DNA from 3 places in the Exiguobacterium sp. s145 genome. Region 3 is predicted to be linked to each of the others. Evidence: predicted binding sites of a transcription regulator. Region 3 holds the regulator's gene; each other region holds the start of a gene.
The links. Region 3 encodes Rex, which represses fermentation and respiration genes when NADH is low (regulators of the CRP and FNR family bind a similar motif). Its sites were predicted from a motif close to TTGTGAAATATTTCACAA; they were not measured.
Positions count from the first base shown of each region.

Region 1 (10,649 bases), on a different contig from region 3:
ATGGATTTGAACTTCATTTGGCTTGTCTTCGACTTTTTTATCTGTGTCTTGGACATCTTTTGCGTTGTCTGCTGCTTTAGGTTGTTCCGGTGCTTCTTCTTCAGAAGGAGCTGAACCTTCGCCTTCCACATCAAACGTGATCAATACGTCACCAACGACGGCTACGATGCCTTCGTCGACTTTTACTTCTTTGACTGTGCCATCAACTGGTGACGGGATTTCAACGACTGCTTTATCGTTTTGTACTTCAAGAAGAATGTCATCTTCTTTTACTGTGTCGCCTGCTTTAACGAACCACTTTACGATTTCACCTTCGTGAATACCCTCACCGATATCCGGTAATTTGAATTCAAATAAACCCATTTGAATTAGCCTCCTTTTATTTCACTCTTCTGGTCGATTGTTATCTTTAAAACGGAAGCAAGGAGAGAATTGCCTCTCTCCTTTTTTCCGGTTCACTCTTAGAAGTTGTAAACAGTTTTTACTTTTTCGACGATATCTTTGTGGTCCGGAAGCCATGAATCTTCACCTTGTGCGAACGGGAAGATTGTGTCAGGTGCCGTAACACGAAGGATCGGTGCTTCGAGGTCAAGAATTGCGCGCTCTTGAATTTCAGTTGCGACCATTGCAGCCACACCTGCTTGTTTTTGAGCTTCTTGAACAACGACAACACGGTTCGTTTTCTTGACTGACTCAACGATTGTATCGATGTCAATCGGGCTGATTGTCATCAAATCGATAATTTCAACGCTGATGTTTTCTTTTTCAAGCTCTTCAGCAGCTTTGAGTGACGCGTGAACCATTGCACCGTACGTTACGATTGTCACGTCAGTACCTTCACGTTTGATGTCTGCTTTTCCAAGTTCGATCGTGTAGTCGCCCTCTGGCACTTCACCGCGGAATGAACGGTACAGTTTCATGTGCTCGAGGAAAACGACTGGGTCGTTATCGCGGATTGATGCGATCAAAAGACCTTTTGCATCATACGGAGTTGAAGGGATGACGACTTTAAGTCCTGGTGACTGAGCCATTAATCCTTCCAAGTTATCTGCATGAAGCTCAGGTGTTTTAACACCGCCACCGAATGGTGAACGGATTGTAACAGGTGCACTGTACGTGCCGCCTGAACGGTAACGTAAACGTGCGAGTTGTGCCGCTACAGAATCAAATACTTCGAAAACAAAACCGAAGAATTGGATTTCCATGATTGGACGGAAACCAGTTAAGCTGAATCCGACTGCAAGGCCACCAATACCAGACTCGGCAAGTGGTGTATCGAAGACACGGTCTTCGCCTAATTCATCTTGAAGACCTTCTGTCGCACGGAATACCCCACCGTTCTTACCGACGTCTTCACCGAACAAGAGAACTTGCTCGTCGCGTTTCATCTCGACGCGCATTGCGTCAGTGATCGCTTGGATCATCGTCATTTGTGCCATGGGTTATTTCGACTCCTTTGCTGTATACTCATCAAGCTGCTCTTGCAGGTTTTGTGGTAACTTTTCAGCCATCACGTTGATGAAGTCTGTTACTTTTTGTTTTGGTTCTTTATCTGCTTGAGCGAGTGCTTCTTTTACATCCGCTTTCGCTTGTTCAATGACTTCGTTCTCTTTGTCTTCGTTCCAAAGACCTTTTGTTTCCATGAACGCACGGAAACGAACGAGTGGATCTTGTGCTTGGTACTCATCATCCATATCTTTTGTACGGTAACGTGTTGGATCATCTCCAGCGAGCGTATGCGGCCCGTAACGGTATGTGAGCGTTTCGATCAATGTCGGAACACCGTTCAGTGCTTCAACACGAGCTTGTTTTGTTGCTGCGTAGACGGCAAGAACGTCCATTCCGTCAACTTGGATTCCGTTGATTCCGGCTGCAACAGCTTTTTGAGCGATTGTTTTCGCCATCGATTGTTTTTCAACCGGTGTAGAAATCGCAAAACGGTTGTTTTGGACAACGAAGATCGCAGGTGCTTTGAATGCTCCGGCAAAGTTCATACCTTCGTAGAAGTCACCTTGTGACGATCCGCCATCACCTGTGTACGTGATTGCGACTTGTTCTTTTCCACTTTTCTTAAGGCCGAGTGCAACACCGGCAGCTTGCACGATTTGTGCACCGATGATGATTTGCGGCATTAAGACGTTAACACCCTCAGGAATCTTACCGCCTGTGATGTGTCCGCGTGAGAACAAGAATGCTTTGTAAAGCGGGAAACCATGGAAAACCATTTGCGGGATATCACGGTATCCTGGAAGAATCCAGTCATCTTTATCTAAAGCAAATTGTGAACCGATCATTGACGCTTCTTGTCCAGCGACTGGCGCGTAGAAACCAAGACGTCCTTGACGGTTGAGTGAGATTGCACGTTGGTCCCAGATACGTGTGTAAACGAGACGACGCATTAATTCCGTAAGTTCTTCATCTGAGAGGTCCGGCATAGCGTCTTTGTTGACGACTTCACCTTTCTCATCCAGAATGCGGAATGTTTCAAAGTTTTCTTCCACGTTTTTAAACATGTTTAAGTTCATCTTTTCACCTCATCCTTTCACTGTGTTCAGCGAAATATTCCTCTTACTGACTTGCTACATACCAATAGTGTTCAAAAAATGAAGTCCCGTATGACCTTTTCTTGAACATATATCTGTGTACCTATCCAGTTGAGTAAACTGTATTAACATGAAGAGACACGCAAGCATGTCTTGTTCATTACGTTACAAGTATAAAACTGTAACACCTATAAAATCAAAGGAAATGTTTTATTTTTTTTAGCGGATGTTCTTGTGAATGACATCACATATGAAGAACGCCTTTACTTCTGTACTATTCATCAATTCACAACTGTGTTAGTTATTAATATTCCTCCTTTGATATGCTATAATTTTTTTAGATGAAAGGGGTGCTGTTCATGATTACCATGAATGAGATCGTTCGGGAAGATGTCCCTTCGCTTCACGAACGTTCTGTCGACGTTACCTTCCCTCTCAGTGAGGAAGATAAGGAAACGATGCGTCTGATGATGGAATATCTCGCCAACAGTCAAGACGATGAATTAGCCGAAAAATATGATTTACGTAGCGGGATTGGACTGGCGGCTCCACAAATCGGAGTCAATAAACGAATGTTTGCCATTCGTCTGCAAGACGGGGACGACATTCTCGAGTTCGGGATTTATAATCCTAAAATCGTCAGTCATTCCGTTGAACAAACGTATCTTGCCGGCGGAGAAGGTTGCTTGTCCGTTGACCGGGAAGTCGAAGGTCATGTGCCGCGCTATATGCGTATTACCCTGTCTGGCATCGATCATAACGGAAATCCTGTAAAATTAAGATTAAAAGGATTAAAGGCCGTCGTTTGCCAACATGAATATGATCATTTGGATGGGATCATGTTTTACGATCGAATCGATCCGAAAGAACCCTTCAAGGAGTATGGTTCGTCTCTCTAAAATAAGAATGAAGTAACAAAAAAGACATTTCCATAATAAGGAAATGTCTTTTTTGTTTATACTTCCATGATGATCGGCATGATCATTGGATGACGTTGTGTTTTTTCAGTCAGGTACGGTGTCAATGTATCGTTGATGACTTGCTTGATATCCGTCCATTTTGTGTTTCGGTTCGCTAAAGATTGCTCAAGCGAACGCTTCAACAGACGTTCCGCATCCTTGATCAGGTTACCGGATTCACGCATGTACACGAATCCGCGAGAAATGATGTCCGGTCCTGAAACAAGACGATTCGTTTTAGAATCAAGTGTGACGACGACGACGACCAGTCCTTCTTCTGAAAGAATCCGTCTGTCACGCAGGACGATATTACCAATATCTCCAATTCCTTTTCCATCTACATAGACGGCATTCGCTTGGATTTTACCAGTAATGGCGGCTGCATTGGCATCGAGTGCCAGAACTTCACCGTTGTCCATGACGAAACAGTTTTCTTCCGGCACACCGGCATCCATCGCAAGTGACATGTGTTTTTTCAACATGCGGTACTCTCCGTGGATTGGCATGAAGTATTTAGGTTGCAAGAGACGGAGCATCAACAACTGTTCCTGTTGGCTGCCGTGACCTGATGTATGGATGTCATTCAATTTACCGTACATGACATCTGCACCGGCTTTATACAATTGGTTAATCGTTTTCCCGACGGAAACAACGTTTCCTGGAATCGGAGAAGACGAGAAGATGACCAAATCATCCGGAATGATGGAAATCTGACGGTGTGTTCCGTTGGCGATCCGGCTAAGGGCTGCCATCGGCTCCCCTTGCGAACCTGTACAAAGAATCGTCAGTTCATTTGACTTGTACCGTTTCATCTCGTTCGGTTCAATGATTGTGCCCTTTGGTGCTTTGATGAAATCAAGCTCCTGACCAATCATCATGACTTTATCCATGCTCCGACCGAAGACGACGATTTTGCGTCCGGCTTCGACTGATGCATTGACGACTTGTTGCAAGCGATAGATGTTCGAGGCAAAAGTCGCGAAGATGATCCGCCCCTCTGCTTTACGGAAGATGTTTGAAATCGTATCTCCGACGACACGTTCACTCATCGTAAAGCCTTCAATCTCGGCATTCGTCGAGTCAGACAATAGACAGAGAACACCTTCCTTGCCGAGTTCCGCCATTTTTGTTAAATCAGCCGGTTCTCCGACGGGTGTAAAATCGAACTTAAAGTCGCCGGTATGGACGATGTTACCTTGTGGTGTCTTGACGACAACTCCGAACGAGTTTGGAATCGAGTGAGTCGTCCGGAAAAATGAAATACTCGTCTTCCGGAATTTGATGATTGAATCTTCATCAATTTCATGCAACTCGGCCGTCCGCAATAAACCGTGTTCTTCGAGTTTTACTTTAATGAGACCAAGTGCAATCTTTCCGGCATAAATCGGTAAGTTGACTTGTTTGAGTAAAAACGGCAATCCCCCGATGTGGTCTTCGTGACCGTGAGTGATGAAGACACCTTTTACCTTGTCCTTGTTTTTGATCAAGTATGTGTAATCTGGAATGACATAGTCGATTCCAAGCAGTTCATCTTCAGGGAACATGACACCGGCATCGATGACGATAATCTCATCCTGAAATTGAACGACGTATGTGTTCTTCCCGATCTCTCCTAAGCCGCCGAGTGCGAAAACGGCTGCTTGATGGTTTTTAACGAACTTCATGCGAACGTTTCAACCTTATAGTCTGGGCTTAGTTTTTCATATTCAAGGAATTCGCCGCTTAACTCACGGATGAATTCGACGTTAATTTCTTTGATGAGGTGGTCAATCGCTGTTCGCACTTCACGAATGTTCTCTCCCTCAACATACATCACTTCTGTCCGTTCCCGTACCGGGGCTTCTGAACGAAGCGGTTGATAAAATACTTTAAAAATCATGTTTAGCAACTCCTTATCAGTCCATTGTTTTTTGTCCTTAGATTAGTATACACGATATCCTACTATTTTTTCATCCTATTCCTAATCCAAGGTCGGCGTAAACGTTAACGCTGTGCTATAATTCCACATGTATCCGGCTGAACAGTCAATTAAAAAGAGAAGGTGAAACCATGGCAAATCAGAAAGTCGTCTTTTTCGATATCGATGGAACCTTACTTCACGATGGTCATTTTGTTCCCGAGTCGACCAAACAGGCAATTAAACAATTACAAGCAAATGGTGTCTATGTAGCTATCGCAACCGGACGCGGTCCGGCGATGTTATCCGGTGTCCGCGAATTACTCAATATCGATACGATCATTGGGTACAATGGTCAAATCGTCGTGCATCAGAACGAGGTCATTTACAGACGTCCGCAACCGATTGCAAATCTTAAGCATTTGACAGAGCGGGCCCATAAAAATGGTCATACGCTTGTTTATCTAGGTGAAACACAGGGGTTTTCAACGAAACCGTCGGATCAGTTAGTCCAAGAGTCACTTGGCGAACTGGATATTCCTTTACCGGCTTTTAATGACCAGGCGTTTACGACACATGATGTCTTCCAGACGCTTGTCTATTGTACTGCTGAAGAAGAAGCCGAGTACACTCAGAACTATCAGGCCTTCGACTTCATCCGCTGGCATCCGAACGCAATGGACGTCATTAATGTCGGTTCATCCAAAGCGGACGGCATCAAACAATTTCTGAAGCTGACCAATATCCGGCGCGAAGATACGTTTGCTTTCGGAGATGCGTTAAATGATTTAGAAATGTTGCGTTATGTCGGAACCGGCATCGCGATGGGCAATGGTCTTGCAGAAACAAAAGCAGCCGCCGATTTCGTCACTAAACATATTCTCGAAGACGGCATCGAACACGGTCTCAAGGAATTTCAACTCATTTAACTACTCAAAAGGCCGAGGAATCATTCCTCAGCCTTTTTTGATATTAATTTTTCACTTTATGAATGGCGCGCTCCAAGCGGTCCAAGTCATCGTTTTCTCCAATGACGACGAGGTAATCCCCTTTTTCAATCAATTCATCCGCTTGTAAGGAAATCATGACGTTCTCGCCCCGCTTGATGGCAACAACGTTCGCACCGTACTTGCTTCGTAAATCCAGATCAATCAAAGTCTGGTTCGCCATCCGGTCACTGACTTTGATTTCGACAATCGAGAACTCTTGTGATAAATCGAGATAATCTAAAATATTCGAACTCATCAATCCGTTGGCAATCCGGACCCCCATGTCCCGCTCGGGGTGGACGATGAAGTCCGCACCAATTTTACGCAACACTTTTTCATGGTAATCATTCGTCGCCTTGACCGTAATCGACTGGACACCCAGTTCTTTTAAAATTAAAGTCGTCAAAATCGATGCTTGGATGTTTTCCCCGATCGCAACGATGACATGATCAAAATTACGGATTCCGAGACTCTTTAGAACGTTCTCATCCGTCGTATCTGCAATGACGGAATGCGTCGCAATCCCCATATATTCATTCACACGTTCTTCATCCGAATCAATCGCCAAAACATCATATCCGTTTTTCGACAACTCTCGAACAATCGATCCCCCGAAACGCCCTAAACCGATTACCGCAAACTCTCCATTCATGTTCAACTCTCCTTCACATTTCTGCTTCATGTAGTAGTGTACCCGATTCACTTCTAAATTACTATGAACGCTTTTACAATACAGTTTTCGGTTCTCCCCACCTTAAAACGACCGACAAATCTAATCAAAAAAAGGGGTCGACTTCAAAAGAAATCATTTGATCTTTCACGCCATTTCCTGTAGGAGTCTCGTAAGTACGTGAGTTCTACATTAAACGAGAAAAGAGCGGCAGAATTGAATCTGCCGCCCTTTTCTTTGGAGAAACCGACTTTTGAGTCAGCCTCGAACTGATTACGTGATAGACGTTCTACTTATTTTGCTTTTTTCCCGCTGACATAATCGTTGTCAAACAGGAACAACCGTAAAATCAAATACAGTGCAGGGATCAATAACATCAGTCCGAAGATGAAGACGACGACAAGTGCCGTAGCCATCGTTTCGTTAACGACCGCTTTATTGATATCGATGTAGGGATAAAGAATGTACGGAAGGTGTGTGTATCCGTATCCGAACCAGGCAACACCGTATTGCGCCATCACGGCGATGAAAGCAATCCCGTAGTTTTTCTTCAAGTAAACAAGTGTGACAGCAACGCAGAAGAATAGGAAACTTGCTGCGAACCACCACCAGTTGCCGTTTAAAATATTTTCATAATGCCACGCTGCCTGATTCTTCAGTCCGAAGAAGACTAATGCACAGACAACAATTGTCGGAATACTCCAGAACAATGCCCATTTCCGAATCAATGGTGTTGCATTCTCATCCTTTGCTTTATCCGCATAGAACAACAGGAACATCGCGCTGATATAAAGAACCGATACGATGGCAAGCGCAACGACCGTCCAAGAATAAAAGTTCGTGAACAGCTTCGTCCCAAGGAATTCGACTGTCTCATTTGTTTTCCGGATAAAACCGCCCTGACTGATTGTCAGTGTCGTCGACATCGCTGCCGGAATCAGCAATCCTGTCGCACCGTATAAGAACGTATAGAACATGCTGTCGTTCGAACCATAGTTGGCAAATGCGTAAAAGCTACCGCGAATTGCAATCAATACCAACACGATCGAAGCCGGAACAAGTAAAGCTGTTCCGTAATAATATGCCGTATCCGGAAAGAATCCGACAAGTCCGACGAAGAAGAAGACGAAGAAGACGTTCGTCACTTCCCAGACCGGAGAAAGATAACGGAGAATCAAACGGTTCGTCAGATGATCCCGTTTCGTATATTTTGAATAAAACGCGTAAAAACCGGCACCGAAGTCAATTGAGGCAACGATGAGATATCCATAAAGGAACGTCCAAAGTACGGTTATTCCAAGTGTTTGAATGTCCAACTCGTTCCCTCCTTATTTGTTGTCGTCCGCAAACATCGCTTCACCACGTGTGTGATGATCGTCCGCGAGTTCTTTGCCGACTGGATTATTTTTAAACATCCGGAGCAAGACGACTGTACAAATCGTTCCGAGCAACAGATAAAGTAAACTGAATAAAATCAACATCGGTCCGACAGCCGTCGAAGTCGTCGCTGCATCAGCCGTTCTCATAATACCATAGAGCGTCCAAGGCTGACGTCCGATTTCCGCATACATCCATCCTGCTTCGATCGAGACGATGGCAAGCGGTCCACCGATGAAAATACCGCGCAGTAACCATTTGTTGTACGGGTTCAACTTTTTGAGTCGGAATGCCAAGATGAACAAGGCTGAGATGGCAGCCAGGTACATGCCAATCGATACCATGATATCGAAGAAATAGTGGACAAACAGAGGTGCCTGATCTTCTTTGGCGAATTCATTCAAACCGATGACCTCTGTATCCGGTGCTCCCCCTGCGAGAATGGATAAAGCATACGGAATCTTGACAGCACCTTTAATTTCATAGCTGCCGTCCGCCTGTTCATCCAAAATACCACCGAAAATCAATTCGGCTTCGTTTGTCGTTTCAAAATGCCATTCTGCCGCTGCGAGTTTTTCAGGTTGGTATTTCGCCAGGTATTTCCCGGAGAAATCACCGACCAATGCTGTCGAGAAGGCAAAGATTAAGCCGGCCATGACGGTTAAGCGAAGTGCTTTTTTGTGATAAGCCGTTTCTGCCGCCGACAAAGTTTTCTTGCGCAACAGATGAAACGCTGCGATTGCTGCCAAGATGAAGGCAACCGTCAAGTAAGCGGATACGATGACGTGCGTTGCTTTCGTTGGTGTCGCCGTGTTGAACATCGCTTTCAACGGTTCGATTTGCGTCAACGTTCCGTTAACGATTTTGAATCCTTCCGGCGAGTTCATGAATGAGTTGACCGTCGTGATGAAGAAAGCAGATAATGTCGCCCCGATGACGACGGGAATCCCGATTAACCAGTGTAACCATGGATTTTTAAACCGGTCCCATGTGTAGAGATAAATACCGAGGAAAATCGCTTCAAAGAAGAAGGCGAAAGTTTCCATGAACAACGGTAAGGCAATCGTTTGACCGGCTACTTGCATCAAGGAAGGCCATAAGAGCGACAATTGTAGACCAATCGCTGTTCCTGTTACGACACCTACCGCTACAGTTACGATATAACCGCGCGTCCAGCGACGTGCCAAAAGAATATAGTCTGAATCTTTTCGTTTAATACCGATGTACTCAGCTGCGAGTACCATCAATGGAACCCCTACCCCAATCGTCGCAAAGATGATGTGGAATGCTAATGTGAGCCCTGTCAATAATCGACTGAGCATGACTGGATCATTGAACATGTGTATAGCCCCCTCTTTCTAGACGTACTTCTATATATTGTTTATATCCGTATCATAGAGAACATAATCATTTGTGTCTGTTTTAAATGTTTGATGTAACAAATTGTTCACATATACTCGTGATTTATTTCACAAAACGTTCGAAAACTGTTCTCTTCTATAAAATGAAAGCCCTTTATCCATTTTTTCATGAATAAAGGGCCGATTGTCACGTCTTTTATTTAGACGTATTCGCGGAAATAATGATCCAGTAAATTGATGACGAAGGGGATGGCTTCTTCGTCCGGATTCAAGGTCGGTTGATGTAATCCGGATGTTGCATTATTCACCCCGAGCCAAAACATCATGCCGGGAATTTCTTTTAACATGAAACCAAAATCTTCTCCCGTCATGGCAGCATCACACTCAATGTAATTCGCATTCATTTTGACGAAGGATGAGAATTTATCAACGACGCGTTGATCGTTGACGACTTCATAATACCGATTTCCGAACTGCAGATCGATTTTGACGCCGAATGAAGCTTCGATGCCGCGGATGATATCCCGGACACGTTGCTCTAACTTTTCCATATCTGTTCCGTTAAGCGCCCGCATCGTTCCGTCGAGTAACGCCCGACCGGCAATGACATTCTCCCGAATTCCTGCATCTACTTTCCCGATCGTGATGACACTGCAGTTCATTGGATTGATCGAGCGGCTGACAATCGTCTGCAGCTGCATGATTAACGCTGCCTGCGCAACGACTGTATCAATCGTCAAATGGGGGAACGCAGCATGACCGCTCTGTCCATAAATCGTGATATGAACTTCCCGTGCACTCGCAAACAAGACACCCGGACGGCTGGCAATCGTTCCGACCGGATACTCCGGTG
Region 1 is NZ_JACSMV010000001.1:225,531-236,179, reverse strand. It holds gene KNQ07_RS01155 (dihydrolipoamide acetyltransferase family protein) at 1-363, opposite strand, end outside; gene KNQ07_RS01150 (alpha-ketoacid dehydrogenase subunit beta) at 462-1,439, opposite strand; gene pdhA (pyruvate dehydrogenase (acetyl-transferring) E1 component subunit alpha) at 1,443-2,525, opposite strand; gene def (peptide deformylase) at 2,903-3,442, shown strand; gene rnjA (ribonuclease J1) at 3,499-5,166, opposite strand; gene KNQ07_RS01130 (DNA-dependent RNA polymerase subunit epsilon) at 5,163-5,381, opposite strand; gene KNQ07_RS01125 (Cof-type HAD-IIB family hydrolase) at 5,552-6,328, shown strand; gene KNQ07_RS01120 (potassium channel family protein) at 6,372-7,040, opposite strand; gene KNQ07_RS01115 (cytochrome d ubiquinol oxidase subunit II) at 7,352-8,374, opposite strand; gene KNQ07_RS01110 (cytochrome ubiquinol oxidase subunit I) at 8,387-9,775, opposite strand; gene KNQ07_RS01105 (N-acetyldiaminopimelate deacetylase) at 9,997-10,649, opposite strand, start outside.
Region 1: a site for Rex is predicted at 9,893-9,910, ahead of KNQ07_RS01110 (cytochrome ubiquinol oxidase subunit I). Genes of this name have one in related genera too.

Region 2 (10,649 bases), on a different contig from region 3:
ACTGATCGCGCAGAGCGGTGCGGCCATCATCCAGGCTTCACGTATCGCCTACGACCACGCCTTAAGCGGTCTTGAGTTTGCCTGCGGTATCCCGGGAACGATTGGCGGCGCACTCATCATGAATGCCGGTGCCTATGGCGGAGAAGTAAAAGACTGCCTCCACAGTGCAACGGTCTTGACACGTAAAGGTGAGCTGTTAAACATCTCACACGAAGAACTTGAGCTCGGGTACCGGACAAGCTGTTTTTCGAAAAAAGAGTACATCATTCTCGAAGGACGTTTTTCATTAACAGAAGGCGAACCTGCTTTAATCAAGGAAATGATGGACGATCTGACGCATAAACGTGAGACGAAACAACCTCTCGAGTATCCTTCATGCGGGAGTGTCTTCAAACGTCCGGAAGGATATTTTGCCGGTAAACTGATTCAAGACAGCGGCTTGCAAGGTGCACGAATCGGTGGCGCGGAAGTGTCACAAAAACACGCTGGTTTCATTGTCAATATCAAGGATGCCACAGCGACCGACTACATCTCGCTCATCCGCCACGTTCAGGAAACCGTCCAGGAAAAGTTCGGTATCTTACTGGAGCCGGAAGTAAAAATCATCGGCGAAGAAGCTTGATTCCTGTTCATCCCATCGAACTAAACAAGGGAGCACCGCGGCATGTTAATTCTGCCCGGGTGCTCCCTTGTTTTTCTTTCCGTCAAAATTCCTGCATTAGATTGCCCAGTTTCCGTCACGCATCAATGGTTCGCGTGTCCCGTCAGACAACTCACCGTCAATCGACATCTGACCTGAACCGATCATGAAATCGACGTGTGTCATTGAATCGTTTGCGCCTTGTGCCGCCAATTCTTCATTTGATAAACTCGGACCGTTTTCGAGACATGTTGAATACGCACGACCGATTGCCAAGTGACACGAAGCATTTTCGTCAAATAACGTATTGTAGAACAAGATACCCGAATCTGAAATCGGTGAGTGGTGAGGTACGAGGGCCACTTCTCCGAGATAACGGGCGCCTTCATCCAATGAGATGAGTTCGTCAAGCGCTGCCTGCCCCTGTTTTGCCTCGGCTTTGACGATTTTTCCGTCTTCAAACCATAATGTGAATTCATCAATCAGATTCCCGCTGTAGCTGAGCGGTTTCGTGCTCGAAACATGACCGTTGACGCCTGTTTTCTTCGGTAACGTAAATACTTCTTCCGTCGGCAGATTGGCGATGAAGTCAACACCATCCGCGTTTGGTCCGCCGCCACCTAACCAGACGTGACGCTCCGGCAGTTCAATCGTCAGTTCCGTTCCGGGTGCTGAATAATGCAACTTGTTGTATTTCTTTTCTGTCAGGAAGGTTGCTTTCGTCCGCAGGTTCGCATCATGTTGCTCCCACGCCGCGACCGGATTGTCCTGATCGACACGTGTCGCCTTCAAGATAGCTTCCCACAGGTCTTCTACAGCGTGTTCCGAGTCTGGGAATACCTTTGCCGCCCAGGCATCTGACGGCGCGGCTATGACGCACCAGCTGACGTTATCGCTCATGACGAACTTACGCCAATTTGCCAATGCCACCCCTGCAGCTTTATTCGCCCGGGCAATCCGGCTGGATTCGACGCCGTTTAATAAGTCAGGATCTTCACTGACAACGGACAGGAAGGCTGTTTTTTCTTCTGCCAACTGATCAAAGCGGGCTTTCAGCCAGTCCGGGAACGCATCAAATGAATCTTCCGGTGCGTCGAAGTAACGGATTTTCGTCATTTCGTCATCTGACCATTGGACGTAGACATTCGAAGCGCCCACTTCGTAGGCAACGCGTGTGATTTCACGGACTAGCGGTGCATTTTCAATCCCCGCCCGAATTTCGAGTTGCTGACCGGCTTGCAGGTTAATTCCTGTACGTACCGCAAGTGCGGCATATTTTTTTAATTGTTCTTGAGTCGGCATTATGTAATCCCCTTTCAACTATTACTCTTATTTTCACGAAATAGTTGCAATTTTGCAAGAAATAAGGTGAAACTAGAGATACAGAAGGAGTGTTGATGATGGAATTTACACCAGGCGATTTTAAATCCGCTTACACCTATTTTCACCGCCAAGCGTTAAACGCGGTCGGAAATGCAAAAGCGCAAGAAGACTTATTGATTCAAGGGGAACTCGGATTAGCCCGATTGACGACAGATCTTGCCTCTGAGGACGGCTCGGATGTCGAACGCGAAGCAGAACTTGTTCTTTACTTCCAGCTCAAGCAGTTGCTCGAGATGTTACGTGCTTTGTACAACAAACGTTTCGAAATGCAACCAGAACAGGAACAACTTTTATTGACGGCCGTTTTGTACTTCACGTCTCCGGTTGATGCCCTGTCCGATGAAAATATTTTAGGCCTGTTCGATGATGCTCAAATCGTCGAAGCCATTTATGAAGAACTAGCAGCAGATGTCGATCGTTTTCAACATCTCGAATAATGACAGACATCAAAAAAGAAGGATCCGATTTTTCATCGAATCCTTCTTTTTTGTTTTTATAACGACGTCCTTAACGATTTTTAAGCTTTTTGTTTGGAAGCGATGTTGATTGTCGCTGCCTGTTCGTTTGACTGTTCTACTTCCAGCTTTGATTTATTAAGCCATGTGTAAACCATCCCCATGAACAATGCTCCGCCGATGATGTTTCCAAGCAATGCCGGAACCAGGTTATGGATCGCACCGGCAAAGGAAATCGCTTCCGGATGCGGAACGACTAAAGCCAGTGAGAACAAGGCCATGTTGGCAATGACGTGATCAAAACCGGAGGCAAAGAACACAGCAACTAAAATCATCATCATCATGATTTGTGCCAGTTCGTTTTTCATATTTTTCGGAATGAAAATCGCTAGACAGACCATCCAGTTACAGAAGATGGCTCGTGTGAAGATCTCCCATGTCGTATGATGAATTTTCGTTTCGGAAACAGCAAACAACCAGTTCTCCATTCCGAGCTCCTGGATAATTCCTGTCTGTGAAAAGAGTAAGGCGAAGGCAAGTCCACCAAGACCGTTTCCGATAAAACATAGTGTCCATACTTTCAATGTATCCATTTTCGAAGTAAAACCACGCATGGTCGACGTCGTGAAATACATGGTGTTTCCGGTAAACAATTCTGCTCCGCCGTAGACGATCAAGACGAGTGCGACACCGAATGTCAATCCACCGACAAGCGTCGTAACCGGTGATTCATTTAAATATAAACCGTTGATTGCTTTGAGTGTAAATATGATGGCAAAACCAATGAATACTCCAGCTAACATCGCTCGAACCAAATATTCCAGCGGACGCATCCGTAGCATTTGTGTCGATTTGACAGCTTTTTTTCTTAACCCTTCTAATGCTTCTACTTCATTCATTGTAGAAACCCCGCTTTCTTTTGTTCAACACTTCACAATGTCTGTTCATTTATTATCATACTTCCATCTTATAAGATGTTCAAGTCATGAATAGACACTATTTAACGTTTTATTAAAAGAGCAGGATGTAAACGATACCATTGTGTCAAGTTTGTGAAAAGTGCCTTTTCTTGGTGAATACAACTAGTTTGAAGGAAGGATTTGCAACGCATCCTCAAATTTTTTAAAGAATACCGACCGTCTGGATTCGACCAGTACATAGTCTTCGACAACGACGCGGTTAAATCTGGTTGCGGAAGAAGTAGCCCGTTCAATATCCCGCGGTGTATAGTCTTCAATCCGTTGTCGGTCCGTCTCAAACGTGACGTCAGAAACTGTGTCGGTGTAACGGATTTGAAGTTCAGATAAATCAGAGACACTTAAAAAAAGTGCTAATGTATGATGCATGATCAGCTTGGATAATCGGCTCTCGAGAAAAGAAGTGCCAGCAGACCGGATCGTCTTTTCATTACTGCCTGTCCAGTCCGCCTGTTCTTTTCCGGCCGGTTCGTATGTCATCTTCACGGACGTCCCCTCTATCGATACAGCAGTCAACGCTTCGGAAAATGGCAACTGCTTAACTAGCTCTTCAATCGCAGCCGTATTGGAAACCGATATCCCGACATGACGCGCAATCACCTGACCATCCTTAAAACGCTCTTCTTCCGGTGGCTGCTGTAAATTCAGAACAAACCATGATCCTGCCGATAATCCGAGTCCAATGCAGAGAATGACCAGTATGATTTTTTTCAAAAAAATGGTCTCCTTTCTGAAAAACAGATGGTTTGATTGTTCTTTTTTCAAAACAGGGGTTGAATTAATCCTCATATCAGCGTACTCTTGCAGGCAGATACTTTATGGAGGAGGAGCATGAGATTACTCATCAATCAACATGAAAACTAAACAGCCCGCAAAGAAAAAACGTACAGAGAAAATCGGTTTCCTCTTGATCGGGACGTTGCTGTACTCGTTGTACATCAGTCTTCTCTTATCGCCGAATGATATCGGATCCGGCGGAATCATGGGAATCACACTTATTGTTCAGGAATTATTCCACACGCCAATCGGCTTGACACAACTGGTCTTGAATATTCCACTTTTTTTACTAGGATTTCGTTTTTTGAGAAAACGTTTTATGTTTTTATCCGGTCTCATCGTCTTGGCTTCATCATTCCTGATTGACTGGATTCCGACTCAAATCGTTCCGGAATCTTTAAATGATCCACTGGTCGCTTCCATTTTTGCCGGACTTGTCTCCGGTTTGGCAATGGCTTTAATCTTCTTTGGTGGCGCCTCGACTGGCGGTCTTGATATTCTTGGAAAGTTCTTTTATGCCCGCTTCCACAATTGGCCGCTTCCGCGTATTTTTTTAATGCAGGATTTAGTCATCTATGTACTTGTCTGGTTCGTGTTTGATTTAAAACATGTCATGTATGCTTTAATCATGAGTTTCGTTCGAGCAAAAGCACTTCAGACAGTATACAGTTTTTACTCTGCTTCTAAACAATGTATCATCATTTGTGAAAAAGCCGATGAAATCAATGATGTCATTACAAAAGAACTTGGGCGCGGTGTAACGATTCTCGATGCCCGCGGCGGATATTCGAAACGAACGAAAAAGATGGTCTATGTCGTTGTTCAGAACAATGAAATTCTTAAGCTTCAGGAAATTGTTTCCTCCGTCGAATCAAATGCCTTTGTTACATTTTCTGAAATTCACACGGTCTTCGGTAACTATAAAGAGCATTCCTATTCTTTTTAATAGCCTTAATTCTGTCGCCGCTACACTCGTTGTAGCGGTTTTTTTGTGTATAATACGCGAATCCAAAGAAAATGTTCCACATTTTTCTGAAGAATCCTTCACTTTTTGGGAAATAGTGGTTAAGCTAATGACATTACGTTTTGTAAAAAAAAGGACGAATTGTATGAATCAATTATGGCGTCACCGCATCATCCTTATTCTAGTCGTCAGCCTGTTTGCCTCGATCCCCCTCCTCTACGCTCTCAGCGGGTATCGTACGATTTCGAAGCTGACGGCAGAGATGCATACACAGGACATTCCAATGATTAAACAAGTGGACCAACTGATAGAGCATAATCGCGACCGGGCGAATGCTGTTCGGGGACTGCTATTATACGAAGATGATCGTTACATCGAACAATACTATTTTTCCACCTCTAAAGTTCATGATTTACGACGATTACTGAATTCCTCCAATCAGACCCCCGGGGCAGTAAAAGATTTATTGTCACGCAACAATGCGTGGGAAGAAGAGATTCAAGAGGTGTTTACCGTCTACGAAACAGATCATCCGCAACGTGCGAAAAAGTTGGCGAAACAAACGACTCAAACGACTCAAACAATTCTTGAAGATCTGTCGCAGATCAAAGACAAATTATATCGTGATCTGGAGCAAAAACTGGAATTGACTACTGAAATGACGGCAGAATATAAACGGATGTGCTTCAGCTTATCCATTTTAGCTTTTTTGTTAATCGCAACGACCATTATTTTATTTCACCGGTCCAAACCAATTCTCGAAAACAAAACAAACACGTACCGTCCGTAAGAACGATGCGTGTTTGTTTTTGTGATGGAGCAGACTTATGAGGACGCTTTCCCCTCGTTTACATGCTCCATGGCCAGATGGACGAGCGATGAGACATGGTGATCGTCCAACGAGTAGTAGACGACCTTACCTTCTTTTCTATATTTCACCAAACCTTGTTTCAGCAAGGTGCGGAGATGGTGAGAAGCTGTTGCAATCGAGCAATCTACCGAAGCCGAGACATCACAGACGCAAAGTTCCTCTTCTACCGTTAAGGCGTAAGCAATCCGCAGACGCGTGGCATCTGACAGGACTTTGAATAACTTTCCGATATCTGTCGTCGGAATCGTATCGACGACTTGCTCAATCTCTTGCGCACGTACCTGATCAATCGCAATCGTTTCACAACGTGGTGCATCCACAGTCATCACCTCTTTCCCTTTAATTCCACCATCGTTTCAAATGAATTGCAAGGAAATCACTCCAAGACTCCAACGACTGACTCCTTTAAATCCGGTAACTGAACATCGAAAAACAAAACAGGTCTGCTTCCCGTTCATCCAAAGCGGAAAGCAGACCTGTTCATTTGTCACGGTTTCGTCTTGAGACGGCATAAAAGAACCAACCGCCCAAAAAATTTCCGATATCCCATACGATACGATTGGAATCGACGGCACGTACACCGATATCAATCACACCTGTACTTTTCAAACGCTCCTGGTAACGTTTCCGTAAAAAACGGGGTAACGGAAGCGGCAGCAGCATCCGGTAAAAAATGTCCAGATGTGTGTGTCCCCAGATTTCCGTTGCGATGGAACTCGTTTGAATGAGTAAGGAACGTTTATACTGTTGCTGGTATTTATTCTTTAATAAGACCGCCAGTTGATAGGAATAACGATTCGGGAAAGGAAATAGAGCTGCCCCTAAATGATATTTCCCGCGATTTTCGACTCGAATGATTTGCGGTTCGATTTTATATCGAATCCATCGTCCTCGAAATCGAACAGACTGCCATTTCACGACCATCACCTCTAGAAGGATTATACCCTGTCTGAAACGCTCTGACGCACTTGTTCGACGGTCTGTTTAAACTTTTTCGTCGTTCGTTCAATTTCCGGATTGGCAAACAAAGCGGACACCACGGCATATCCATCTACGAGAGAATCAAGTAACGATACATTTGTTTCGCTAATTCCACCGATGCCTACTAACGGGATGCGAACGGCTTTCCTGATTTGCTCTAATGTCACACGTGACATGAATGTCGCATCTTGTTTCGTCGCCGTCGGAAAAAGTGACCCGACTCCTAAATAATCTGCACCGTCCTGCTCTGCTGCCACAGCCTGTTCGACCGTTGAAACGGAAACACCGATCGTCGCCGTCGGTAACAATCGACGTGCTTCCGTTAAAGGAATATCATCTTGACCGATATGCAGGCCCGCTTCGACTAATAAAGCGATATCGATCCGGTCATTGATAATCAACGGAATATTATAACTGGCAGTCAGATCCTTCAGTACAACGGCTGATTCGAGAAAATTCTTACCCGACATCTCTTTTTCCCGTAATTGAACAATCGTTGCACCGCCCTTAATCGTTGCTTCGACAGCATCCTCCAAGGGAAGATGCGGGTGCAGACGTCTATCCGTCACTGCATAAATCAAGTATTCACTGTCCATTCATCTGCACCTCCGGCAAACTTTCCTCTGTCATCAGACTGACCGCATCAAACAATCCGGTCCGAAAACTGCCGATACCAGGACGATTTCCGGCCGTTTCCCCTGCTTTTCCCATGGCGTACGTCCCAAATACAGCTGCGTCGAAATGATCGTATCCTGCTCCCAAAAAAGTCGCAATCAAGGAAGCGGTCATACATCCTGTTCCCGTCACTTGGCCGAGTCGTTTTGTTCCGACGTCCAAATGATGTTGACGGACTCCATCTGTCACAAAATCAACGGGTCCGGTGACGACGATGACTTGTTTCGTCTGGGAAGCGAAGGCGTGAACACTTTGAAGATCGAGTGATTCTCCTTCCGCCACATCGACCCCTTTCGTTCGAGCAGCCTGTCCAAGCAACGTTTTAATTTCCGAAGCATTTCCTTTGATGACCGTAAAGGTGATTTCCTCCATCAGTTGTTTCATAAAATCCGTTCTTAATGTCGTGGCTCCCGCGCCCACCGGATCCAAAATGACCGGTTTCCCCAGCCGGTTAGCCGTTTTCCCTGCTAGCAGCTGTGCTTTGCGCATGTCCGGATTGATGGTTCCTGTATTAATCACGACGGCGTCTGAAAGACCAACCATCTCTTCGACTTCGAGCAGGTCCTCTGCCATGACAGGAGATCCTCCAAGCGCAAGTGTCATATTAGCACAATCATTGATCGTGACGGTATTCGTTAAATGATGAATTAATGGTTTTTTATCATGGATGCGTCGTAGCATGTGTATCCCTCCAAAGTTCATGAAAATGATGTGTCGGTCCAATTCCGTGTCCAAGAGCAAAACCGTGACGAATCGCTTCGGTCACATAACGTTTCGCATAACGGACGCTGTCTTCCAGTGAATGACCAAGAGCCAGGTTGGCAGCGATAGCAGCGGACAACGTACAGCCTGTCCCGTGCGTATGACGGGACTCAATCCGTTCTTGTTCAAAGACAACATACCGTTCGTCCGTATATAAAAGATCAGTGGCGTCTTGCCCTTCCAAATGCCCGCCCTTGAGCAACACAGCTCCTGTTTGTCGTTCAATCAGCTTGACCGCTGCTTGCTTCATATCAGCAAGTGAATGGACGGTTCCACCGATCATCCGCTCGATTTCAGGAATATTCGGTGTCACAAGGGTCGCAAGTGGTAACAGCTGTTCGAGCAATGCCTGTTCCGCATTCGGTTGTAACAAAGCATGGCCACCTTTTGCGACCATGACCGGATCAAGAACAATCGGCAGAGGATACTTTTCCAGTTGTCGGGCAATCACTTGAATCGTTTCCTGATTAGAAACCATTCCAATCTTGACGGCATCGACACGGATATCTGAAAAAATCGAGGTTAACTGTGCCTCCACAAGTTCGGGAGAGACGTCTTCAACCGCTTGAACACCCAATGTATTTTGTGCCGTAATCGCCGTGATGACACTCATGCCATATACACCAAGTGCTGAAAATGTTTTTAAATCCGCCTGAATTCCCGCTCCGCCACCGGAGTCGGATCCGGCGATCGTTAATACGTGTTTCATTCCAATTCCTCACTTTCCCGTGAGCAAATAAGGAGAAAACGGACAACAAAAAGCGCCGTCCGCTGTAAAAAAGCAGACGACGCCATGAATAACCAGGTTCACCGGTTAAAGTAATCATGTCTTCGATCTCAACTTTCCTACGCTGGTATTATCCAGTTCAGGTGACAGGGTCGAAAACAGAATGGTTTTCCTCTCAGCCGGACTCCTCCAGCTCCCCTAGTTGCTCGTAATTTAAATTCTTTTTCACTGTATCACAGCACCATCAAAAAAACGAGCCGAAGCTCGTTTTTACAAGTATCCAAGTGGATTAACCGTGTTAGCAGGTCCTGACGCGCTATATTGATATCCACCAATATGCAGTTCAAAGTGCAAATGCGGTCCTGTCGAATTACCCGTACTCCCAAGAGTACCAAGCCTTTGACCTTGAGTGACCGTTTGACCTGCTGAAACCGATAACGAATTCATATGACCGTACACCGTTGTATACACTTGACCGTCAAGGAAATGGGAAATCATGACGTGATTCCCGTAAGGTCCGCCGCTTCAGGCCGTAATGACTGTTCCGGAAGCCGCCGCACGAATTGGCGATCCGACAGGTCCGCTGAAATCGACACCGTTATGGAAAGTATAACCGTTCGCTCCACTGGCCGGTCCGAATCCTTGTGAGACACCACCCGAAGCCGGACGAACAAACTTCGCCGATCCGGTCGGTCCACTGCTGACAGGAGTCGGAACAACCGTTGATTCACTTGATTCAGGCTTTGATTTTGCTGCTTCTTTTGCTGCTTTTGCTGCTTTTTCCGCTGCTGCCTTTTCGGCCGCCGCTTTTTCTGCGGCGGCTTTCGCTGCTGCTTTTGCTGCCGCAATCGCTCTTTCTTGAGCTTCTAAAGTCGCCTGTAATTCTTTGGCACTCAACAGTTTTGTCGTAAACTTCGTCTTCCCTTTACGTAATTTTTTCAGGGTTGCGCTCCGTTCTTTCATCTGTTGTTTTAATTGTTTCTTTTGAATGAGCAATGATTTTTTTTCTTGAACACGCTCTTCTTTTTTAGTGATGAGGTTCTTTTTCATTTCCGCCAGCTTTTCCTGTGTTTCCAAATAAGCAGAAATCATTTTATCATCTTGTTCGGCGATTTTTTTACCGGCCATGACACGGCTGAATAAATCCCCCAGGTCTTTCGAACCAAAAATGACTTCTTCCCATTTGATCGAATTACCGTCGTTTTCTTGAAGTACACGTAACCGGTCTCCGAGCAACTCTTCTTGACGTGTGAGCATGATTTCATAGCGGACGATTTCCGCTTCCAGATCTTCAATCTGAAGGTTTAGTTGTTTAATCTGCTTATTTTTTTCGGAAATCCGGAAAATATTTTCATTAATCGCTGCATCAATTTTATTGATTTCGCGTTGTTCCGCCGATATTTTGGCTTCTTGCTTTTTAATGGCTTTTTCCAATCG
Region 2 is NZ_JACSMV010000023.1:16,448-27,096, reverse strand. It holds gene murB (UDP-N-acetylmuramate dehydrogenase) at 1-622, shown strand, start outside; gene KNQ07_RS13950 (aminopeptidase) at 719-1,942, opposite strand; gene KNQ07_RS13945 (hypothetical protein) at 2,041-2,460, shown strand; gene KNQ07_RS13940 (formate/nitrite transporter family protein) at 2,541-3,377, opposite strand; gene KNQ07_RS13935 (hypothetical protein) at 3,561-4,169, opposite strand; gene KNQ07_RS13930 (YitT family protein) at 4,309-5,178, shown strand; gene KNQ07_RS13925 (CHASE3 domain-containing protein) at 5,342-5,986, shown strand; gene KNQ07_RS13920 (ArsR/SmtB family transcription factor) at 6,022-6,387, opposite strand; gene KNQ07_RS13915 (hypothetical protein) at 6,548-6,991, opposite strand; gene thiE (thiamine phosphate synthase) at 7,006-7,644, opposite strand; gene thiM (hydroxyethylthiazole kinase) at 7,634-8,404, opposite strand; gene thiD (bifunctional hydroxymethylpyrimidine kinase/phosphomethylpyrimidine kinase) at 8,385-9,194, opposite strand; TPP riboswitch at 9,312-9,422, opposite strand; partial or broken gene KNQ07_RS16155 (M23 family metallopeptidase) at 9,483-9,716, opposite strand; gene KNQ07_RS13895 (murein hydrolase activator EnvC family protein) at 9,738-10,649, opposite strand, start outside.
Region 2: a site for Rex is predicted at 3,398-3,415, ahead of KNQ07_RS13940 (formate/nitrite transporter family protein). Genes of this name have one in related genera too.

Region 3 (10,649 bases):
GATACGATCGGTCGGACGCTGTTTGCACCGTACGAGACACCGGTCGTCGCAATCGTCTCGATGCTCGGTTTACCGTTCTTCTTATTGATTGTCCGTAAAGGAGGTCACGCATTCTCATGATGGAAACTCGTTTACGTCGCCGTCAACGCTTGATCTTTTTCATTTTAAGTGTGTTATTGCTCGGCACGATCGTTATAAGTATCGGTCTTGGTCCGGCATCCGTCTCATATGACCGTCTGTTGCCAACGTTATTCGGTCAAGGGACGTTCAAAGAAGATTTTGTTCTGTTCTCGCTCCGTCTGCCACGAATTATCATTACATTACTTGCGGGAATGGCGCTCGCCTTGTCCGGTTCGATTTTGCAAGGTATCACTCGGAATGAACTGGCCGATCCCGGCATTATCGGGATTAATACAGGAGCCGGTGTCGCGGTGGCGATTTTCTTCCTCTATTTCCCGGTTGATGTCGGCTCATTTATCTACGGATTACCGGTTGCTGCCTTCTTAGGTGCTTTAGTGACGGCCGTAGCCATTTACGCGCTTTCTTACGACCGGAATCGCGGCTTGCAACCGATCCGCCTGATTTTGACCGGCGTCGGCTTCTCGATGGCTTTATCCGGTATCATGGTCATCTTGATCTCATCGACGAAACGTGAGAAAGTCGACTTCATCGCCAAATGGCTCGCCGGTAACATCTGGGGGACGGACTGGACATTCGTCTACGCCTTGCTGCCCTGGCTGATCGTCTTGATTCCGTTTACGCTGTATAAAGCCAATAAACTCAATCTGCTCGCTTTAAACGAACCGGTCGCGATTGGTGTCGGGGTCGCGATTGAGAAGGAACGGATTCAACTGTTGCTGACAGCAGTCGCACTCGCGGCATCCGCTGTCTCCGTCACCGGCGGGATTTCCTTCATCGGCTTGATGGCACCGCATATCGCCCGTGCCCTCGTCGGTCCACGTCATCAATGGTTCTTGCCGATTGCGCTGTTGATCGGCGGCTGGTTGCTCGTCTTGGCCGATACGATCGGACGAAACATCGCTGATCCGGAAGGTGTTCCGGCCGGTATCGTCGTCGCACTGATTGGTGCACCGTACTTTATTTATCTGCTTCTGAAAAAGTAAGAAAACTGATCAACCAACAAGAAATGATTTCTTGTTTCACTCGCTTTCCTCAGGCGAGACACAAGCCAGTTTTCCTGTCCATTTGGACAGGAAAACTGGTCTTGTTTGTCTCTGACAGCGCAAGTTGCCTTGCGCTTCTTCCTGCAGGAGTCTCGTAAATCAAATCATTTCTAAAAAAACAACAGCGGCGAGAGGAAGTTAAACTTCCTCTCGCCGCTGTTGTTTTTTACGTATCGGTTCATCATTATTTAATATTTTACGCGTCGCGCTTCCCTTTCTGCTTCAATCAGCTCGCGTTCTGACAGATGCGTTGGATCCAGTCGTTTGATCCGCGAATCGACGAGACGATCAAGTGACAAGACGGACAGTAAAAAGACAAGAATCGGTCCGATCAGCGTTGGTCGCGACACATACGGAATCAAGAACTGGGACGCCACGACAAGCAGCAACTCGCTAATCGTAATGACGATGTACGGCAAGGCGAGATGATCCCAGACTTCCATCCGGTCAAATCGTTTCGTGAAGTAACGGTACTTCAACAAGCGGACGGTCCATTGGTAGCCGAGGACCGGAAGCAGTAAAAAGTAATGCATGGAGGCTTCGGAAAAATTTAAATCATCTGCCAGAAACAAAAAGATCACCAAGACGAGTAGAAAAAATACCGTTTGGACACGCCGGGCACGTTTCGTGAAGCGCAGATAGTCTTGTGTTCGTTGCCGTTGAATATTATTCATTTCCTAATCTCCTCTCACCACATTAGCTTCCCGGTTTACGGTACCGTTCGACTTCCCGCATCGTCACAAAGGCCGGATCGAGTTGTTTGGCTAGCGTGTTTAACCGCGAGACATATACTGTAATCGCAAACACCCAGAACAGAATCAGGGCGAACGCAACACCTGAATACTGGGGAAAGATCATTCCTGCATAGAATAAAATGATAGGGACAAGATACCCGAGCATCGAGGCGCGACCGACTTTCAAAACGGTCTGTTGATACAACTCAGCCGGCAGACGTTCTTTTAAAATCCGCAGACGCATGATTTCCCGGACGATACCGCCTAAACAAAGGATGGTAATCGTAAACGACGTAAACAGTCCCGTTTCCCAAAAACCCGGAATGAACCAGCCAATCACTGCGAGGATCAAAACCGGAACCGGTGTCAGATGTTGAAGTTTTTTGAGCGGCGGTCCCAGCAGATTTAATCGTGTATTTTTTTCAAGCAATGTATTCATCCTGTTTGTCTCCCGTTTCATATATTTTTGTATACTTCCTGATCACTGACAAAATCCGAATCATCGCGTCGCATACGGGTTTTAAACCATCGTTCCGACACTAAGTAAATCGGGATTAAAATCAGAAGAATTAATCCCCACGTCTGCCAAAACGCTTGATTCCCCGTCAGTATCAAAAGGATGGCAAACGTAACAGTTAACACAACGTTTTGGATAAGCCAAAACCGCCAGTAGCTCGTTGCCCGTTCTTCCCCGATATACGATTCAAGAATCTGGCGTTTTTTGACTTGATAACGCAGATTGGATCCAAGGAAAGCAACCGGAAACAACAGCGCCAGTAGAACCGAATCAAACAATGTCATTAAAATCCCGATCCCCATCAAAAGTAGAACTGTCCATAACCACTTCGTTCCTAACAGGTCTTTCTCCATGTAAGCCAGCGTCAATTCATGTAACCGTTCGTTCCGTGCCGTACGCATGATGTTCTCTCCTTTAGCTGTCATTCTTCCAAGTACTTCACGTGCTTATGCACTTCCTGATCACTGACGAAGTCGGGATCGCCTGACCGGGCCATTTTTTTAAACAACCAATCGGTCACAAAATAAATCGGAGCGAGAATCAGGATGACCCAAAACGTCATTTTCCATAAGGACAGATCACTCGTTTCGAGTATCACCATGAGCAATGAGCCATATAACACAATCTGAATGCCGAGCCACAGCATCGATTGTGTCATAACCTGGTCTTTTGAGAGATACCGTTCTAAAATCCTGCGTTTTTCCAGCTGAAACGGAAGATCAAAAATCAGATAAACAAGCGGCAACAGACCCAAATAAAGGGCGGAATCCATCGTTTCCGAAAAAATGCCGAGCGTCGCCGCCACGGCAGCCATCAGCCAGCCGTTTTTTTGAAGCTGACTCTTGTCGATATAGGCAAGTGTCAGTTCATGTAACCGTTCGTCCTTTGCCGTTTGCATCTGACTTTCCTCCTTCATCCCTGCTGGATTTCTGTTTCACTGATATAAGTCGGATCAATCTGTTTGGAACGGTACGTCAAGAAACGCCGGCAAAGCCAGTAAAACGGGATGACGAAAAGACATAGTCCAAGCAAAAAGGTCGTACCTGACCGATTGGCCGTCAGAATAATCAAGGCTGCGAGCGCTCCGTACTGAAACAATCCGACGCCGACATGAAGACGGAACAGACGGTCTGCTGCTTCTTTTGAGGTGTGACGGGCAACGATTTGAAAACGGCGGCGTTGCCTCACGACATCGTATATGAAATAGAGAATCGGAATAATCAAAGCAAGGATTGGTTGTTCGAGTAGCTGGCTGGCGAATAAAAAGAGTGCCAAGACAGCCCATAATTTAGCGGTCGTCCGTTGATGCATCTGTTGATAGAGTTCTTTTAATTCCATCTGTTGTCCTGTCACAGCATTCATTCCAACACGTTCCTCCCCATCATTTCTTAATGTAATATACTTACATTTTACCAATTATGTTTCAAAAAAAAAGAAACTTCTAAAAAGAAGTTTCTAGGCCGAGACTTGGATGATTAAATAAATGACACTGTATGCCACAATGGCGAGCGGAATCATGGCGACGCCGATCAACCAACCATTCTTATCCCGAATTCCGAGATACAGAACCAGACAGCCGACGATGAAGGCAATGAGTGTAGTAAATGGATTCATAAGAGTTCCCCCTCAAGAAAAATAACCTATTCAGAAATTTCCCCTTTAGAGGACTCGATAAACCATTCGATTGTTCTAAACGCATGCACATATTTTATTCAACTAAAAAAAGTATCAAAGACCTTAAAAATCAAGGCTTTGATACTTCTTTAAAGAAGAATTACTTCATTATGGAGACTATCGGGCTCGAACCGACGACCTTTTGGCTGCCAGCCAAACGCTCTCCCAGCTGAGCTAAGCCCCCGTGTGTTTCTATAATGAGTATAACCATTGCTGTTCACTTTTTCAATATAAAATTAGACCGCTTACAAAAAAAATCTCCTTCACCTTGCGGGTAAAGGAGAATCTTCTATTATTTGTTCAACTCACGCATAAGATCCGCCTGTCGCTCCAGTTCCGCCTCCTGCTCGAGAATCAGCACTTTTTTGTACGTCCGTGCTGAGATGATGATGCTGATTTCATATAACACGAACAACGGAACAGAAATCATCAAATGCGATGTGATATCGGGCGGTGAGATCAACGCCGCAATCACGAACAGCGCAAAATATGCATACTTCCGATTCTTCCGCATGAAGAACGGCGTCACGAGTCCGAGGCGTGTCAAAAACATCGTCACGACCGGCAACTGGAACAACACACCGAACGGAATCGTCAACCGTATCAGGAAACTGAAGTAGTTCTCGACGCCGATGACCTGTTCAATCCCAAGCTCTTGCCCGAGTTCCGTCGATACTTCGAGTAAAAACGGCAACAGCCAAAAATAAGAAAACGAAATACCCGCAAGGAATAAGAAAAACGTCACGGGAATATACGTCAACGTCGCTTTTTGTTCTTGGTCGTGCAGACCGGGACGGATGAATGCCCAAAGCTGATACATCCAAAACGGGGACGCCAAGACGATTGCGATGATGAACGCAAGATTCAGATATAACATCAGTGGATCAACAACGTTAAACGCATTCAGCCCAATTCCGAGTTCCTTTAAGTCGGCCTGTAAGAAACGGACGAGCGGCCGGACGAGCGGAAAGGCTGCGATAAACATGACCACTACAATGATGAGCGACCAGATGATCCGCTTACGCAGTTCATCTAAGTGCGATGTCACACTCTGTTCTTGATCGATCGCCATGATTCACTCACTTCTCTTTCATTTCGTCCTTTTTGTCCTTATCATCTTCCATGATGCCGTTCGTTGCGCTCTTGAACTCTTTTAACGTCTGTCCGGCAGCGCGGCCGAGTTCCGGTAATTTCTTCGGTCCGAAGATGATTAAGGCGACGACACCAATCAAAGCGATGCTCCCCGGTCCAATACCAAGTGTTAACGGGATTAAGTTTTCCATTATGATTTCACTCCTTCAGCTGATTGCGAATAATGCTTCATAAAATACACGAGCGACTGCAGCTCGATTGACAAATCGATGTGATGCACCCGAACGTGGGCCGGTACATTCAACCGGGCCGGTGTAAAGTTCAAAATGCCGGTCACACCATACTCTACTAACTCATCTGCCACTGACTGGGCGAACTGAGACGGTACCGTCAAGATGGCGACGTCGACATTGTTCGCTTTGATTTGTTCTTTCATATCTGACACATGATAAATCGGAACGTCCTGCGTCGTCGTTCCGACCTTGTCCTCATCGGCGTCAAACGCGATGACGATACGAGTACTATTATTCTTTAAAAAGTTATAATTTGCAAACGCTGTTCCGAGATGTCCGACCCCGATTAAGGCGACATTCGTGACCTCGTCTTGGTTGAGTGTCTTTCGGAAAAATGTTAACAAATGTTGAACATTATAACCGTACCCTTTTTTCCCTAACGCCCCAAAGTAGGAAAAGTCACGACGGATCGTCGCGGAGTCGACTTTGACCGCTTCGCTGAGCTCTGCTGACGAGACGCGCAACTTGCCGGAGTTATAAAGACTCTGGATAAAACGATAATATAACGGCAGCCGTTTCGCCGTTGCTTGTGGTATTTTTGTGTCTGGCCCATTCATACTGCAGTTCCCCCTTCGGCCACGTTCTGACGTGGCACCCAAATCAATGCAAAGAATTCTACTCCCCTTGATTGTAAACCACTTCACATAGAGTAACAAATATTATATTCGGCAGGATTTTTCGTGATAGACTAAAGGGTGGAAGGATGGATGGATATGATTCTCTTACAAGTAAACCAACTCTCAAAATCATTCGGCGTCGAGCCGATTTTAGACAATATTAAACTCGAAGTACAGGAACGGGACCGGATTGCCCTCGTCGGACGAAATGGTGCCGGAAAATCGACACTTTTAAAAATCATCGCTGGGGAGCTGTCACATGACTCGGGCGAGATCATGAAAAGCAAGGAAGTCCGGATCGGTTATCTTGCGCAGGACAGCGGACTTGAATCAAACGAATCGATTTGGAACGAGATGCTGACTGTTTTTGAGCATCTGCAGGATCAGGAACGGGCGCTTCGCCGGATGGAAATTGAAATGGGCATGGAGCACATTTTAAATGATCCGACTGCCTATGACCGTCTCCTGAAAACATACGATCAAGCGCAACACGACTTCTCGGAAGCCGGCGGCTATCAGTTCGAAGCCAACATCCGCTCCGTCTTACACGGGATGCGCTTTTATCCGGACGATTATTCCCGACGGATTCAGACGCTTTCTGGTGGACAGCGGACCCGGCTCGCCCTCGCGAAAATGTTGCTGCAGGCACCGGAACTGCTGATTCTCGATGAGCCGACCAATCACCTGGACATCGATACACTGTCCTGGCTTGAAAGTTACTTGTCCGGTTACCGCGGCGCTGTCCTGATCGTTTCCCATGACCGGTATTTCCTCGACCAAGTCGTCAACGTCGTCTATGAATTGTCCCGGAACGTCTCCCGGAAGTTTACCGGTAATTATACAAAGTATCTCGAACAAAAAGCGGCACTCTACGAACAGGAAATGAAACAGTTCGAACAGCAGCAGGAAGATATCGCGAAGATGCAGGATTTCATCCAGCGCAACATCGCCCGGGCAACGACAACGAAACGGGCGCAAAGCGTCCGCAAGCGCCTCGAAAAGGTCGACCGGATCGACCGGCCGGACGGTGACGAACGCAGTACGGTCCTGTCGTTCCCAATCGAAAAGCAGAGCGGCAATGATGTGCTGCAGGTCAACCAACTCGCGGTCGGCTACGAAGAAGCCGTCTCGAAAAACATTACCTTCCGCCTGCAACGTGCGGAGTCCCTTGCGCTTGTCGGACCAAACGGAATCGGCAAGTCGACACTGCTGAAAGTGCTCGTCGGCCGTCTGAAACCGTTATTCGGAGAGTACCGGTTCGGAACCGGCGTCTCAATCGGTTACTACGATCAGGAGCAGGCGGAACTCAATGACCGTAACCGGGTCATTGATGAAATCTGGAACGAATGGCCGTTGATGCGCGAACAGGAAGTCCGGTCCGTGCTTGGTCAGTTCCTCTTCAGCGGTGATGATGTCTTCAAACTCGTCCATGAATTATCGGGCGGGGAACGAGGACGTCTGGCGCTCGCAAAACTGAAGTTACGCAAAACGAATCTGCTTGTCCTCGATGAGCCGACGAACCACTTGGATCTTGATTCGAAGATGGTCCTCGAGAATGCCCTCGTCGACTACGAAGGGACCCTGCTGTTCGTTTCCCATGACCGCTACTTCATTGACCGCGTCGCGACGCGTGTCATCGAAATGAGTTCAGACGGTGTGACCGATTACCTCGGCGACTACTCGTATTACATGGAGAAAAAAGCCGAGAAAGAAGAAATCGCCCGCCTCGAAGCGGAAGAAGCGAAAGCAATCAAAGTCGCATCGACGAAGACGATTGACAAGGAAGCCCAAAAAGAAGCACGTAAAAAGAAACAGCAACTCGAACAGCTCGAGCAAGAGATCGAACGGTTGGAGAACCGGTCGGTTGAAATCGAACAGCTGTTGTGTGAACCGGAAGTCTTTAATGATATTCCGAAAGCGACCGCCCTGTCGGCAGAACGTGATCAGATCGACGTCGATTTGCTTGAGCTGATGGAACAGTGGGAGTCGTTCCACTGATGCGATCGAAAAGTTATCTGATCAATCTGATCCAAGGATTATTGTCCGGTGTCCTCTACTTCGTCCCGATGTATGCGGACTATGTCTCGGCTTTCATTCGTCCGGATGCCTTTAATGCCGTGTACCCGTTGTTCATCCTGATTTCCTGCATGATCGGTCTTGTCATCCAGACCTGGAGCGGACTGTTCGTCAGCTTATTGTCCGGTCTGATCTGTACGTTGTTGACAATTCAGTCGTTCGTCGAACTGAACGACCCGATGATCATGATGTATTACGGTGCTGTCTCACCACTGGTCGCCTTTTTGATCAGCTGTGTCGGAATCTGGGCACTTGCCGTCCTGTTTTATTTGCTCGACGGTTTTCAGTACAGCAAACGTCATAAAATGGAGTAAGTCACAAAAAAGACGAGAGAAGCAGATTCGATATCTGCTTTCCTCGTCTATTTGTATGGCATTGTCTTATTTCGTAGGACGCGCAATCGTAAAGATGTCACCGATTTTCGCGTAGTCATTGCCGGCAAGACGGGCAATTGCGTTTAATCCGTCTGCATCAATCCGGAAGGACTCTTCCAGTTCATCCACGACATGATAGCGGATGACTTCGCCAATCAATAAATCGGCTGTTTCAAGTTCGATGTGTTGCGTCAGCTTCAGCTCAAACCGGATTTTTGCTTCTGCGACCGCGGGAACATCAATCAAATCACTGTCAATCAGTGTCAGATTCGTCCGCTCCAGTTCACTTTCACCGTAGGCAAGCGGTGCTGCCGTCTCGTTGACTGCTTCGACGATCTCTTCACTGACGATATGGATGACATATTCTTTCGTTAACAAGATATTTTTAGCCGTATCCTTCTCCCCTTGATCCGTCTTTTGAACGGCAATCAACAGTTGAGGCGGATGACTTGAGGCGACGGTAAAGAACGAAAACGGGGCAGCATTGATTGTTCCGTCCGCTCCTCTTGTCGTGACGAAAGCAATCGGTCGCGGGATGATACTCCCGATCAACAATTTATAGTTTTCTTTTGGACTGAGTGACCGCGCATCAAACTTCATTGTTATAACCTCTTTCTCTGTTTACCCGAGCATGGCTGCGAGTGAATAGTCTCCAGCACCAATCAAGGCGACGCCAAGAGCGATGACGATCAGTGCCATGTTGTATTCGTACCCGTTCTGTGTCACCCAGTAACCATTTTGACCGTGCACCTTGATGATCGCAACGAGCATCGATCCGATAATCAGTGCTGCTGCGAACCATAAGAAGAGACCGCCGGCAAACAGTACGCCGCCGACCAGTTCCGCAAGTCCTGCCGCAAGCGCAAGTGTTTTACCCGGTTTCATGCCGATCGACTCAAACCAGCCGCCTGTCCCCTCAATCCCGTGTCCACCGAACCAGCCAAACAATTTCTGTGTCCCGTGTGCGGCAAATGTTAAGCCAATCACCAAGCGTATTAAAAATAATCCTAAATCCATCATCTTTCTCAAACTCCCTTTTACTTAATGTTTTTTAATTACTTTTAGTAACCCAAATAAGACTATAAACTATCACTTACTAAAAGTAAATAGATTTGTTTTTGTTCTTTTTGTTACATTAAGTAAAATGATTCGATTTTTTTAGTAGAAGCGGGTATACTACAAATATAGAAAGGATGAGTGCTGATGGAAGAGACATTGATTCCGGCTGCCCTTTGTCCGAAAGTCGAACATGCCTTTGAAATTTTGGGCAAGAAGTGGACGGGCTTGATTTTACGTCATCTCATGACAAAGACCTGTCGTTTCAACGAAATTCAAGATGCGATTCCGGAGTTGTCTGGTCGTATGTTAACGGAGCGCATGAAGGAACTTGAGGCGGAAGGTATTGTGATCCGGACCGTCATTCCGGAACGTCCGATTAAAATTCAATACAGTTTGACTGACAAAGGTCGTCAGCTTGAACCTGTCATTCGTTCAATCGAAGAATGGGCCGAGCTCCAAGACTGACATGAAAAGTCTCTTCACTCCGGAGAGGCTTTTTATTTTCAATTGTATTGAGAACGATTATCAATTAAATTGAAAGTGTTCACATTTTGGAGAAAGGATGATTCAGATGAATGTCATGATCGGCTTTGTCAGTATGTCCGGAAACACCGAAGATATCGTACATCTCCTGCAGTCGGAACTCGAACAAAAAGGCTGCATTGTTCATATACAGGAACTTGACCGGTTATATCCGTCCGACTTCTCTCAGTATGATGCCGTATTGCTCGGCTCCTATACATGGGGAGACGGCGATTTGCCGTATGAAGCGGAAGATTTCCTTGAAGATCTTGCCGACAGTGACTTGAACGGCTTGGCAGCTGCCTCCTTTGGTTCGGGGGACCGTGATTATCCGAAATACTGCGCCGCTGTCGATCTGCTCGAACAGACGTTACGATCAGCCGGTGCGACAATCACCGCTCCTGGTCTGAAGATCGAGTTTGATCCGGATACCCCGGAGAAACAAACTGCCTGTCGTCTGTTTGCTGAAGAATTTTTTGAACGGGCACAACGATTGTATGCGTGAAC
Region 3 is NZ_JACSMV010000004.1:117,460-128,108, forward strand. It holds gene KNQ07_RS06370 (FecCD family ABC transporter permease) at 1-120, shown strand, start outside; gene KNQ07_RS06375 (FecCD family ABC transporter permease) at 117-1,124, shown strand; gene KNQ07_RS06380 (hypothetical protein) at 1,373-1,858, opposite strand; gene KNQ07_RS06385 (hypothetical protein) at 1,881-2,357, opposite strand; gene KNQ07_RS06390 (hypothetical protein) at 2,375-2,836, opposite strand; gene KNQ07_RS06395 (hypothetical protein) at 2,857-3,333, opposite strand; gene KNQ07_RS06400 (hypothetical protein) at 3,348-3,797, opposite strand; gene KNQ07_RS06405 (hypothetical protein) at 3,891-4,049, opposite strand; tRNA gene KNQ07_RS06410 (tRNA-Ala) at 4,221-4,293, opposite strand; gene tatC (twin-arginine translocase subunit TatC) at 4,402-5,181, opposite strand; gene KNQ07_RS06420 (twin-arginine translocase TatA/TatE family subunit) at 5,189-5,392, opposite strand; gene KNQ07_RS06425 (redox-sensing transcriptional repressor Rex) at 5,392-6,051, opposite strand; gene KNQ07_RS06430 (ABC-F family ATP-binding cassette domain-containing protein) at 6,208-8,109, shown strand; gene KNQ07_RS06435 (hypothetical protein) at 8,109-8,501, shown strand; gene KNQ07_RS06440 (flavin reductase family protein) at 8,568-9,161, opposite strand; gene KNQ07_RS06445 (DoxX family protein) at 9,183-9,581, opposite strand; gene KNQ07_RS06450 (winged helix-turn-helix transcriptional regulator) at 9,765-10,085, shown strand; gene KNQ07_RS06455 (flavodoxin) at 10,183-10,647, shown strand.